Regions from separate parts of the Blautia sp. AM28-27 genome, predicted to be linked through region 1. Evidence: a T-box and tRNA genes for the amino acid it is inferred to sense, from the RefSeq annotation. Region 1 holds a T-box; the other regions hold tRNA genes.

Evidence for each region. A T-box is a leader RNA that pairs with one kind of tRNA and senses whether it is charged. The one in region 1 lies ahead of DW743_RS11505 (proline--tRNA ligase), so its partner is inferred to be a tRNA-Pro.
Region 2: it has a tRNA-Pro gene. The T-box ahead of DW743_RS11505 (proline--tRNA ligase) is inferred to sense a tRNA for this amino acid. The anticodon was not compared.
Region 3: it has a tRNA-Pro gene. The T-box ahead of DW743_RS11505 (proline--tRNA ligase) is inferred to sense a tRNA for this amino acid. The anticodon was not compared.

What each region holds. Positions count from the first base shown of each region.
Region 1 covers NZ_QUJK01000008.1:40,101-44,269, reverse strand. Annotated here, with positions in the region: gene DW743_RS11520 (Cof-type HAD-IIB family hydrolase) at 1-212, opposite strand, end outside; gene DW743_RS11515 (alpha/beta hydrolase) at 544-1,374, shown strand; gene DW743_RS11510 (hypothetical protein) at 1,395-1,667, shown strand; T-box leader at 1,747-2,048, shown strand; gene DW743_RS11505 (proline--tRNA ligase) at 2,229-3,932, shown strand; gene DW743_RS11500 (NUDIX hydrolase) at 4,007-4,169, shown strand, end outside.
Region 2 covers NZ_QUJK01000001.1:704,831-708,999, reverse strand. Annotated here, with positions in the region: gene DW743_RS03435 (carbohydrate ABC transporter permease) at 1-131, opposite strand, end outside; gene DW743_RS03430 (ABC transporter permease) at 153-1,106, opposite strand; gene DW743_RS03425 (LacI family DNA-binding transcriptional regulator) at 1,505-2,533, opposite strand; tRNA gene DW743_RS03420 (tRNA-Pro) at 2,629-2,702, opposite strand; gene DW743_RS03415 (sporulation initiation factor Spo0A C-terminal domain-containing protein) at 2,968-3,324, shown strand; gene ilvC (ketol-acid reductoisomerase) at 3,472-4,169, opposite strand, start outside.
Region 3 covers NZ_QUJK01000009.1:44,593-48,761, reverse strand. Annotated here, with positions in the region: gene DW743_RS12130 (RsmF rRNA methyltransferase first C-terminal domain-containing protein) at 1-824, shown strand, start outside; gene DW743_RS12125 (PcsB-like coiled-coil domain-containing protein) at 1,015-2,310, shown strand; tRNA gene DW743_RS12120 (tRNA-Pro) at 2,547-2,620, shown strand; gene DW743_RS12115 (Cof-type HAD-IIB family hydrolase) at 2,720-3,505, shown strand; gene DW743_RS12110 (response regulator) at 4,023-4,169, shown strand, end outside.

The DNA.
Region 1 (4,169 bases):
ACGACAGTTCCGCCATCGGAGATGTAGAGCAGGCGGTCCTTGATCGGAGCGAAAAGCTTCTGTTCACTGGAAAACTGGCGGCCGGAACAGACAACAAAATGGATGCCCTGGTCGACAAGCCTGGAAACAACAGTCATATATTCCGGGTCGATCAGAAGTGTGCCGTCTTTGACGAGCGTTCCATCGACATCGGTTGCAATCAACTTTATCATAATAGAAAATCTCCTTATCTTGTCACAGAAAAAATTCAAACTATAGCAAGACCAGAAAATAACGCAAAAAAGGCAGTGCTGCAGGGCGCGAATTACAAGGAACGGATTTGAAGGCGTACCGGGGTACGACGAAAATCCGTGACGCAGTAATTCACGTTCTGCAGTGCTGAATTTTTTGCATTATTTTCTGGGATTGCTATAAACATGATTATATCGTGAATTGCTTCGGGGTGCAAGCCGGAACCGGAGGAACGCAAAACTCCACGTTGACGAAACGCAGAAATAAGGCGTAAAATAAAGAAAAATATATATCCACAGGGGGATTTTTATTATGGCATTTATTCAGGTAAGCTTCATGTCAAAAACTTTAATGCGCACCGTACCGCTGCAGGTTATTCTGCCGGTCGACAAATTTACCTTTGGGCAGCCGGAGCGCGAGGAAAAACCGTTTAAAACGCTGTATTTGCTGCATGGCATTTTTGGGAATGAGACAGACTGGGTTCATGGAACCAGAATCCAAAGATGGGCAGAGGAGAAAAACCTTGCCGTTGTCATGCCGGCCGGCGAGAATGCGTTTTATGTGGATCAGCCGTCCATCGGTGCCATGCACGGACAGTTTATCGGAGAAGAACTGGTTGAGATTACAAGAAAAATGTTTCCGCTGTCCAGAAAAAGAGAAGACACCTTTATCGGAGGCCTTTCCATGGGTGGTTTTGGCGCACTCAGAAATGGCCTGAAATATCACGATACCTTCGGGGCTGTGATCTGCCTGTCCGGTGCACTTCATGTGCTGGAAAATCCGGAAGAGAGCAGAGCGGACAGCTTTGCACATGAAGAAGGTTATTTCGGAAATCTGGTCGAAGCAGCAAAGAGTGACAAAAACCCGGCTGTTCTTATCGAGCAGTTAAAGGAAGCACGGAAAAAAGAACCGTCTGTCAATGTGCCGACCGTATTCCAGGCGTGCGGAACAGAGGACGGACTTCTGGAAGTAAACCGTCTCTACCATAAACGGATGGAAGAGAGCGGCATGGACATTGTCTACTATGAGAGCAAGGGTGGCCATGAATGGGATTTCTGGGATGAGTGGATCAAAAAGGCACTGGACTGGCTGCCACTTGAGGAAAAGACGGAAGGTCTGAACAGCGGAAACGTAAATGTTTAAAGGAAAAAGGGAGACAGGCAATGCCAGAAACGAGAAATGACGAATTGTACCGTGCGTTAAAACACAACGGTTACCCGGACGACTTCTGCCGGGAAATTGCATACCGCCAGATGAACACCGATTTTACCGCCACGCGGATGCTCGGCTATCTCTACCGCGTCACAAGCCCGCGCGCCGAGGACGTTGTCGATGAGATGCTGGCTATCCTGAGTGACCGCAAAGCATGGATTGAGAAAAAACAGTCTGAGGAAGCCCAGGCGGCAATCAGCAGAATGTATCGGGAAGGCCTGTAACCTGGGCGGGCGTTTATGCAGAAAAAGCAGAAGGAACGGGCTTGCATTCTTTTCTGGTTTCTGCTACAATCAGTGCAGTGAAAAAGCGACGAAAAGAAACAGTAGCGACAGAGCGCATTCAGAGAGAAAGCGGCAGGTGAAAGCTTTTTGCAGAATCTATCGTGAACCGGTCTTGGAGCTGTGCACCGAAGAGAAGAAAATCCATCAGGGAAAATTTATTTCGTAGGCTGCACCGGGATCTCCCGTTACAGAGAAGGTACAGAGAGCAGAGATCACGCGTATTACAAAATACAAAAATCGTGGGGTACAAATGCTTTGTGTCAGAGTGCAGGAGTTTTCCTGAATTTAGGTGGTACCGCGGATAAAAAATTCGCCCTAAACTGCAGCTTGCGGTTTAGGGCTTTTTTCTGTTTGAAAACGAAGCATCTAACTCGTTACTTCAGTGATGAGTTAGATGCGTAAAATGTTGACTAAAAGCTTAAAATCGGACAGGCTGGAATGTTCTCGCGTCTGGAAGATTTCAGATGTTGAAAACCAAAAAAACAAGGAGGAAATCAGAAAATGAAACTTGAAAAATTAGTAGGAGAACGCTTCAAAGAAAGACCTGCTGACTGTGTCATCGACAGCCATGCTATTATGGTAAAAGGCGGATACATCAAATATATGGCAAACGGAATCTATTCTTCCTATCTGCCGCTGCGCCGCATTGTGCGCAAAATCGAGCAGATCCTGCGCGAGGAGATGGACAAAATCGACGGCCAGGAAGTGCAGTTCCCGGTTGTCATGCCGGCTTCTCTGTGGGATGAGTCCGGCCGTTACGATAGCATCGGCGATGAGCTGCTGCGCTTCACCGACCGCAACAATGCCAAAATGGTACTCGGCATGACCCACGAGGAGGCAGCCGTACACCTTGTACGCGAGTATGCACAGAGCTACACCAAATATCCGTTTATGATCTATCAGATCCAGACAAAATTCCGTGATGAGGCCCGTCCGAGAGCCGGACTGATCCGTGTGCGTGAGTTTACGATGAAGGATGCTTACTCCTTCCATACCAGCCAGGAAGATCTGGAGCAGTATTACGAGAAATGCCACGCAGCATACGAGCGTATCTTCGAGCGTGTCGGCGTGCCGGAGGTGGTATCTGTCAAATCCGATTCCGGTATGATGGGCGGCAACATCTCCCATGAGTTCATGCTTCTGACTCCGGTCGGAGAGGATTCCATCGTTCTGTGTGATTCCTGCGATTACAGAGCCAACATGGAGGCAGCTGAGAATATTTCCGACATCGCAAGAGACGCAGAATCCGCTGCACTCGAAAAGGTTTATACACCGAACGTCCACACCATTGAAGACGTCTGCAATTTCTTCGGAGACGAGACAAAGAACTCCTGCAAAGCCGTTGTTTATCAGCAGAATGTCGATGATAAATACGTTGTCCTTTTCATCCGCGGCGATCTCGAAGTCAACGAGACGAAGCTGGTCAACTTCCTCGGCGAGCAGGTTCACGCAGCCGTGATCACCGAAGAATGCGGACTGAACGCAGGCTATATCGGACCGGTGAACCTGAAGGTGAACGGAGATGCCGTTGTTCTCTATGATAAATCCCTCGAGGGAAGAAACAACCTTTCCTGCGGAGCCAACGAGGCAGAGCATCATTACAAAGGACTCGACATGGAGCGCGACGTTCCGAATGCCGAGTATCACGATTTTGCAAAAATCCAGGAGGGCGGCATCTGCCCGAAATGCGGCAAAAAGACCGTGAAGATCTCCAGAGGTATCGAGGTCGGAAATATCTTCCAGCTTGGAACCAAATATACAAAATCCATGAATATGACCTATGTCGATGCAAACGGCGAGAGCAAGACCCCGATCATGGGATGCTACGGTATCGGTGTCGGCCGTCTGGCAGCATCGGTCTGCGAGGCACATCACGATGAGTACGGCCCGATCTGGCCGAAAGCTATCGCTCCGTGGCAGGTACACCTCTGTGCAGTCCGCGTCGATGACGAGGAAGTCAGAGCATATGCGGACAAGTTGTACGAGGATCTGCAGAACGCAGGCATCGAAGTGATCTACGACGACAGAAGCGTCAGAGCCGGCGTAATGTTTGCCGATGCCGACCTGCTCGGCATTCCGCTGCGCATCATCGTAAGCCCGAAAAACATGAAACAGGGCGTTGTCGAGGTTGCATCCCGCGATAAGACTCTGAAAACACAAATTCCGCTGGAAAATGTAATGGAAGAGATTAAACAGTATCTGTAATGATTCAGAACCATGCGACAGGGAAGAAAAATCGCGATGGGGCTCGGAAGAAGTTCGACAGGAGAAAACACGATATGGAACTCTGGGATATCTATGATGAAAATAAACAGCCGACCGGCCGTACGATGAGACGGAATGACTGGCATATGAAGCCGGGCGAGTTTCACCTGACCGTACTCGGCGTAATCGCAAGACCGGATGGGACCTTTCTTATCACAAAACGTGTCATGACGAAAG
Region 2 (4,169 bases), on a different contig from region 1:
ATGATGACATGCCAGAACGGGTAAACCATCACGATACTCAAAAGAATAAAAAAGATGTAGTTGAATACGGTAAAAGCTTTCTCTGCTTTTCCACGTTTGATTACGGTACCACCGCTTTTGGATGCTTTCATTTTCATTCCTTCCTTTCTCTCTTAGAACAGACCTTCGTTGCCGGTTCTCTTGGCAACCTGGTTGACGAACAGAATCATGATCAGTGCGACAACAGATTTGAACATGCCGGCTGCTGTCGAGAAGGAATAATCATTGTTGATAATACCCATACGGTATACATAGGTATCAATGATATCCGCTACGTCGTAAACGTGTGAAGTGTACAGCATGAAGATCTGGTCGAAACCGGCGTTCAGAATGTTGCTGCTGCTCAGGATGAACTGGATGATAATGGTCGGTACAATACACGGCAGTGTAATGTTGATGGCCTGTTTCCATTTTCCGGCTCCGTCGATCGCAGCCGCCTCATAAAGCGATGGGTCAATACCGCTGATTGCTGCAAAGTAGATAATCGTTCCCCATCCAAGACCCTTGTAAATATCCGTGATGATCAGCATCGGAACGAAGTATCTTGAATCCGTCAGTACCATGATATGCTGTCTGGTGAGCGTCTGGATCAGGTTGGTGATCATACCGTTATCCGGATCAAGTAATGTCATGATGATACCGGAGAGGATAACCCAGGAGATAAAGTGCGGCAGATAAAGCAGTGTCTGAGAAACTTTCTTAAATGCCATATTTTTCATCTCATTCATCATCAGTGCCAGGATAACCGGAATCGGGAATCCCAGGATCAGTTTTAAAAGACTGATGACAATCGTGTTCCGTAGAACCGGTAAGAATGAGTTTTTAGAAAACAGATCCATAAACTGCTGAAATCCGACCCACTGGCTTTTGGACGGATCGTACTGGTTGTAATCCTGAAATGCAATTTTCAAGCCGTACATCGGGATATACTTGAAAACCGCGAAGAAAATGATTCCCGGAATCAACAGGAAAAATAACCAGCGTCTTTTTACAACTTCGCGTGCGGTTCTCGCACATCTTTCTTTCCAGGTTTCTTTTTTGCCTGAAACTGTCTTTACTTGTGCCATTTCGCTCTCTCCTTTCCTTCCGGCGATACAATGCATTATTTTGCACTATTAATTTTTAATATGTGATATTAACGAGGTTTTTATTCGTGCGTTTTGTTACTTTTTAATATTGCATTTTTTCGCCATCCGTTAATCATATTAAACAATGTTTTCGGACTAAAGTCAAGATTTTTTTGTGCATTTCTTGCGTTTTTGTCATTTTTGTTCAGTTTAGCTTTCCTTAATTGCACTATTTTGCATTATTAATTAGTGTTTTTCTACATGGCATTTATGCACGAATTTGAATCATCGCAAAAAGGGAGCCGGAAACGCCCCGGCAGACGGTTTTTCTTCTCGTCCGCCGGGGCGTTTCCGGCTCTCTTTCTTTTTTCATTTTTTCCTGTTTTTTCTATTTCTTTCTATCCCTGGCGCTTGCACGAGGAACGGCGTACCACAACCTCACCCGATACGAGAATCCTCTCTTTCGGCGCTTCCGGGTGCTCCTCCCGCCATAAAAATTCATGTACCATACGGCGGCCAAGCCACTTTGTATCAACGTGAACGGTCGAGAAAAACGGATACAGCATCCGGTCCTCGTCATCATCAAACCCGGTCAGCGCCACATCTTCCGGCACGCGCACACCGATTTTCCGGAAGGACTCTGTCAATCTTTTGGCGATCATATCGTTGCCGCAGACAATCGCTTCCGGCAGGGTATCATAGCTCGCCACAATCTTGTCAAAATTTTCCGGGTAATAAAAATGATCGCTCTCCATATTGGGGCGCACAAGCTCCTCCTCGAGCGGAATGCCCGCCTGTTCCATCGCTGCAAGGAAACCGACATACCGGTCATGCATCGACTCATACGTGCTGCTGTGCTCACTTAGGAAACCGATCCGCATCATGCCCTGCTCGATCAGATGGGACGTCAGAAGACTCACCGGCTGCACACCGTCCACACGCACGATATCGCCCATCGGCCGCTGTTCGATACCGCAGTAATGGTCAAGCTGAAAAATGCGATACCCCAGATTTACCAGTTTCTGCATATATTCCGGCGGCAGCATCTTAATGCAGAAGATTGCATCGATATTTTCATCCAGTCCGAGCGGCAGAATACCGTTCTCTTCCTCACGCTCCGTCACGACCGCAACGCGCGTCTGACAGTTGTTGAGGCTCGCCTCCTCAGAGATGCCGCTCACGACGCGGTCCCAATAAACAGCGGCATCCCGCGTACGCAGAACCATAATATTGTAATGCTTCTCCTGTGGTGCCCGAACCTCTTCCACGTATACATTTTCGCCCAGATACCCATTCCTTTTCGCCATCCGAAGAACTCTCTCCCGTGTCACCGGAGCCACCTTCGGATCATCCTTTAATGCCATGGCAACCGTATTCCGGGACAGTCCCAGCTCCTTTGCCATACTCTGTATCGTTACTTTCCCCATAACTTCCTCCCTGTTTTTTCTGCGCAATTCATTTTTCTCTCGCACACGTCTTTGTCCGTAAGAAAAAAAGTGCCGTAAAACGACACTCTTACCGATCGGGGCAACAGGATTTGAACCTGCGACCTCACGGCCCCCAGCCGTACGCGCTACCAAGCTACGCCATACCCCGTAATCACACTTTTATTATACCAGCGAACTTCTGAAAAATCAATGCTATTTTTCCCTTGTCCATTTCATTACATTCACTTCTTTATTTTGTGTCATGTTTTCCTCTGTTTTACCGTATCGTCACTTTTTCTTTCTAAATATGTAATTTTTCGACGTTTTCCACGTATCATAAGTGAAAGGGGAAAATCGTATGCCATACAAGCTTTCACCTCTGGCATGCCCGTCTGCAAAGACTATGTAAAAACTGAATAAAAGGAGACATCGTAATGGAAACTAAAATTTACTTTCTACTACACTCTTTAGGAATTGGTGCAAAATACCGCGGATTTCGCTATCTCGCCTATGGTATCGCTTTATGCATGGAAGACGAAGATTATCTCCTTCGGGTCAGCAAAACGCTGTACCCAAAGATCGCACAAACGTTTCAGGTATCGTCCTCCTGCGTCGAACGAGACATCCGCACCGCTATTTCCGTCTGCTGGACCCGCGGAAACCGTGATCTGCTCTTTTCGCTTTCTGTGCATCCGGTTCTGACAAAACCGACCAATTCCGAATTTTTTGATATTTTAAGTTCTTATATCAAGTACTATCGCGCTTTTCCTGCCTGTCGTCAGGAGGCATAAAAAACAAATATGCAAAAGAAAAACACTTCCGCGCCGTATCATATTGGGGGATATGCATGGCGCGGAAGTGTTTTTTTCATGATAGAGCAAAAAGGAGACTGCCCACAAAGGCAGCCTCCCGATATGGATCATTTGACAGCAAACCGATTAGTTGTTGATCAGTTTGTCCTCGTTGCTCCAGCTGTACAGTTTTCTGATTTCTTCTCCGACTTTCTCTGACGGATGCTCTGCAGCTTTTCTTCTCATAGCACGGAAGTGAGCCTGTCCGCCTGCTGGGGACATATCCAGAAGGAAATCTTTTGCAAAAGTACCATCCTGAATATCGGAGAGGATTTTCTTCATGGTCTTCTTCGTCTCTTCTGTAATCAGCTTCGGTCCGGTGATGTAATCGCCATACTCTGCTGTATTGGAGATAGAGTATCTCATTCCTGCGAATCCGGACTGGTAGATCAGATCTACGATCAGTTTCATCTCATGGATACACTCAAAATATGCATTTCTCGGGTCGTATCCGGCTTCGCACAGAGTCTCAAATCCAGCCTGCATCAGGGCGCATACACCGCCGCAGAGAACTGCCTGCTCACCGAACAGGTCTGTTTCGGTCTCAGTTCTGAAGGTTGTCTCCAGAAGACCAGCTCTTGCTCCGCCGATTCCAAGACCGTAAGCCAGTGCTCTGTCCAGAGCTTTTCCAGTGTAATCCTGCTCAACAGCAACCAGGCAAGGAGTTCCTTTGCCAGCCTGATACTCGCTTCTTACTGTGTGGCCAGGTGCTTTCGGAGCGATCATGGCTACATCTACGTTCTTCGGAGGTACGATCTGTCCGAAGTGGATAGCGAAACCATGAG
Region 3 (4,169 bases), on a different contig from region 1:
ATTTCTTTGCGGATCTGCAGCGCGAGATCACCTCGAATGCTGTCAAAATGCTGCGTCCGGGCGGCCTCATGATGTATTCGACATGTACCTTCGCCCCGCAGGAGGACGAGGGAACCGTTTCTTTCCTTCTGGAAAACTTCCCGGAAATGGAACTGATCGAGATGGAAGGCTACGAAGGTTTTTCAAAAGGCAATCCAGTCTGGGGAAACGGCGATCCGGAGATCGAAAAGACCGTGCGCATCTGGCCGCATAAAATGAACGGCGAGGGCCATTACCTTGCCCTGTTCCGCAAAAAAGGCGAAGCCATTCCTTATGAGACAGAAGAAAAACCGATCGAAAAGAAAAACAAAAAACAGAAAAACCGGAAAAAAGACCGCGGAACGGAAGCACCGGGTCCGTCGAAAGCAGAAAAACAGATCCTTTCCGATTTCCTGTCCCGGATGACAGCACCGATCCCGGTTGAGGAACTGGAAGTCCGCGCCGGAAAAGTATACCATTCCCCGTCCCTGCCGGATGGCGTGCGGAATCTTCATTTCCTGCGGAACGGTCTGTATCTCGGTGAACTGAAAAAAGACCGTTTCGAGCCGTCACAGCCGTTTGCCGTGACACTCTCCGCGGACAAGTTCAAAGATTACATGAATTTAAAGGCAGATGACGAGCGTACCGAAAAATATCTCCACGGTGAGACAATTTCCGTAGAGCCGGGAGAGACCGCATCGCCGTCGGGCTGGAAGCTGGTCTGCGTCGATGGATTCGGCCTTGGATGGGGCAAACTGGTCAATGGAACCTTGAAAAATAAGTACCCTGTTGGATGGAGAAAGTAGAAAAATCATGCCAGTTTTTGCAGGAAAAACGTCGAAATATTACAAAGTTATTAACAGAAATTAAAAAAGACTTTCATTTCAGACATACTTGTGTTATAATGGCAAAGTACGGCGGGAAAAAAGGCCCATTTTCCGCAGTAACTTGGAGTGACAATCAGCAACAGAACGTAATAAGTATGAGGTGTACGACATGAAAAAAAAGAAATTATTCAGCCTGGTTTTGGCCACAGTGCTTACGGCAGCAACCGTTCTGCCATGCTATGGTGCCAGTACAAAGGAGAAAATTTCAAATGCTCAGGCAGAACAGGCTGCCGCACAGTCTCAGCTTGACAGCATACAGAGCAGGATTGACGAACTCAATTCCAAAAAGGGACAATCAGAAGAATATCTTTCCGAACTGAACCAGCAGCTGGACGATCTGCAGAACCGTCTGCAGGAGCTTCAGGATCAGTATGATGCGAAGCAGAACGAACTGGTACAGATTCAGGCAGATCTGGAAGATGCAAAAGCAAAAGAAGAAGAGCAGTACGAGGCGATGAAGCTCCGTATCCAGTATATGTATGAAAATTCCTCCGGAAACGGATACATGGCAATGCTCTTTTCTTCCAAAAGCATTTCAGAGCTGATCAGCCGGGCAGAATACATACAGAAAATTTCCGATTTCGACCGCGATCTTATGCAGGAGTATGAGGACACGGTAGACCAGGTAAAAGAAAAAGAAACACAGGTGCAGGAAGAGCAGGCAGCGATCGTAGAACTGCAGCAGCAGAGCAGCGATCAGCAGGAAGCCATTCAGGAGCTGTACGCAGCAGCTTATCAGGAACTCCGTACCTACTCCGCAGAGCTGGACGATGCAAAATCCAGCGAGAGTGCACTGGTAGATGAAATCAACAGCAAAGCAGATGCAATCAATGACCTGATCCGTCAGGCGAAAGAAGAGGAGATTGCAGCGCAGAAGAAAGCAGAAGAGGAAGCAGCCGCAGCAGCCGCCGCACAGCAGGCTGCCGCAGAAGCTGAGGCTGAGGCCGCCAGAAAACAGGCAGCCGAGGCCGCAAGAGTCGCAGCCGCAGAAGCAGCAAATGCCGCAGCGAAAGCAGATACCGATACAAGCAGCAGCTCCGGAAGCAGTTCTTCGGACAGCAGCGCATCCTCCACGACAACGGGGAGTCCATCCGCGTCAGATACTTCCAGCAGCTCCTCCAGCGGAACATACCTTGGAAGATTTAAACTGACAGGCTATTGCTCCTGTTCCATCTGTACCGGACAGTGGTCCGGCGGATCCACCGCGAGCGGAACCACACCGACCGCCGGCAGAACGATCGCCATGGGCGGTGTACCATTCGGAACGAAACTGATGATCAACGGCCAGGTTTACACGGTAGAAGACCGCGGAACCGCTTACGGCCACGTAGACATCTTCTGCAGCAGCCATTCCGAGGCGCTGAGCTTCGGCGTGCAGTATGCAGATGTATATCAGCTGAGCTGAGAAACAAAGATAAGAGATATGCCGGAACAGAACTTCCGGCATATCTCTTTTTTTGACTTTCTCAGAAACTGTCATTCTAAAATAACACCAAAAAGGCCGCAAACCTGTGTAAAATGTACCTTTTGAAGCAATAATAAAAAAAATTAAAAAAAATTCAAAAAAGGTGTTGACATTCCTATAGACATCATATATAATAGCTATTGTTGACGGACGAGAGTTCAGAAAACAAATAAAATCGAAGCGTGGCTCAGTTTGGTAGAGCGCTGCGTTCGGGACGCAGAGGTCGTGGGTTCGAATCCCGTCGCTTCGACTGGAATGAAAATGCCGAAAGCCTTGACAATCAAGAGCTTCGGCATTTTTTCGTATGTCAGAAAGAGAACAGGAAACAGTACACGAGGAGGAAATTTTTGTGAAAGCATTATTTTTTGATATTGATGGAACGTTACTGAGTGAGATTACAAAAGAAATTCCGCAGAGCGCGCTCGATGCATTGAAAAAGACAGCGGAAAAAGGAAATCTTACGTTTATTAATACCGGCCGCACCTGGTCGGAGCTGCCCGAGGAGCTGAAAAAGCTTCCGTTTTCCGGATTTCTGTGCGGCTGCGGGACCTATCTGCGCCGGGACGGCGAAATTCTGATGCATCAGACGATTCCGAAAAAGCGCTGTGAGGAAATCCCGGTTATTTTAAAGGCGTGCAGGATCGGCATGATTCTGGAGGGAACGGATAATGTTTATTTTTCGTCGGAGGTATCCCGTTTTCGGGAGGTCGAGCAGACCCGTGCCTATTTCGCTGCTGTCGGAATCGGACTCGCGGAGACAGCGGAGACAAAAGGAATCATTTACGATAAATTTTGTATCGTAACCGATGCACAGTCTGATATAGAACGTATGTACCGTGAATTTGAGCAGGAGTTTGATATCATGGATCGCCGCGGCGGTGTATACGAAATCGTTCCGCACGGCTGCAGCAAAGGAACAGCTGTGGACTATGCGCTGAAACAGTTTCAGCTGGAGAAAGAAGATGCATACGTATTTGGCGACAGCAGCAACGACCTTACCATGTTCCGGTGCGGCGCACACACCATTGCGCTTGGAAAACATGATGAGGTTCTGGATCCGTACACAGAGTACGTAACCGATACCGTCGAGCGGGACGGCGTGGCAAAGGCGATGGAGCATTACGGATTGATCTGATAGAAAAACAGAAAAAAGAAAGCGAAGGGGCGCATTTGAAAAGAAATTTTCAGGTGCGCCCCTTTGGTTGCAATTTTCTGAAAAAGGAAACAAGAAAAGCAGCGTCTGAAAAGGTATGTGCATTGCAAAGTAAAAAATTTCGTGGTAATATAAAAATGAGTTTTTATGTATATTTGTAATGATACCAGGAGGTGAGCGTTCAGAAGTTCCATGGAAACAGAAAAAAATCAGATAAATAAAAAAAGCCTCAGATACCGTTTTACAGCAGGAACGATCGGAGTAAGTGTCTGGCAGCAGGAATGAATGCTCACTTGGCAAAGCCTATGAAAATTGAAAACATAAAGAGAATTTTGTATGAATATTGTGTGTAGTGGCTGCAACTTCTCAAATCCGTATACCTGTTTTTCACGTTTTGTAGGATATTATAACGTAAATGTAAAACTGGCAGGGACAGGTTCTCTGTATACAGATAAAAGCAGGATAATGAAGCATAAAACAGAGAGAGGATTTTTATAAAATGGAAAAGTATGAAGACAAAATATATTCTTTAGGTGAGGCTGTAACGGGACAGACACAGGCTATGTCACAGGCTATGTCACAGGCCGTACAGAAAACACTGGAAAATAATGGCGGGGTAGGTATAATGACAGGATCTTATGACCAA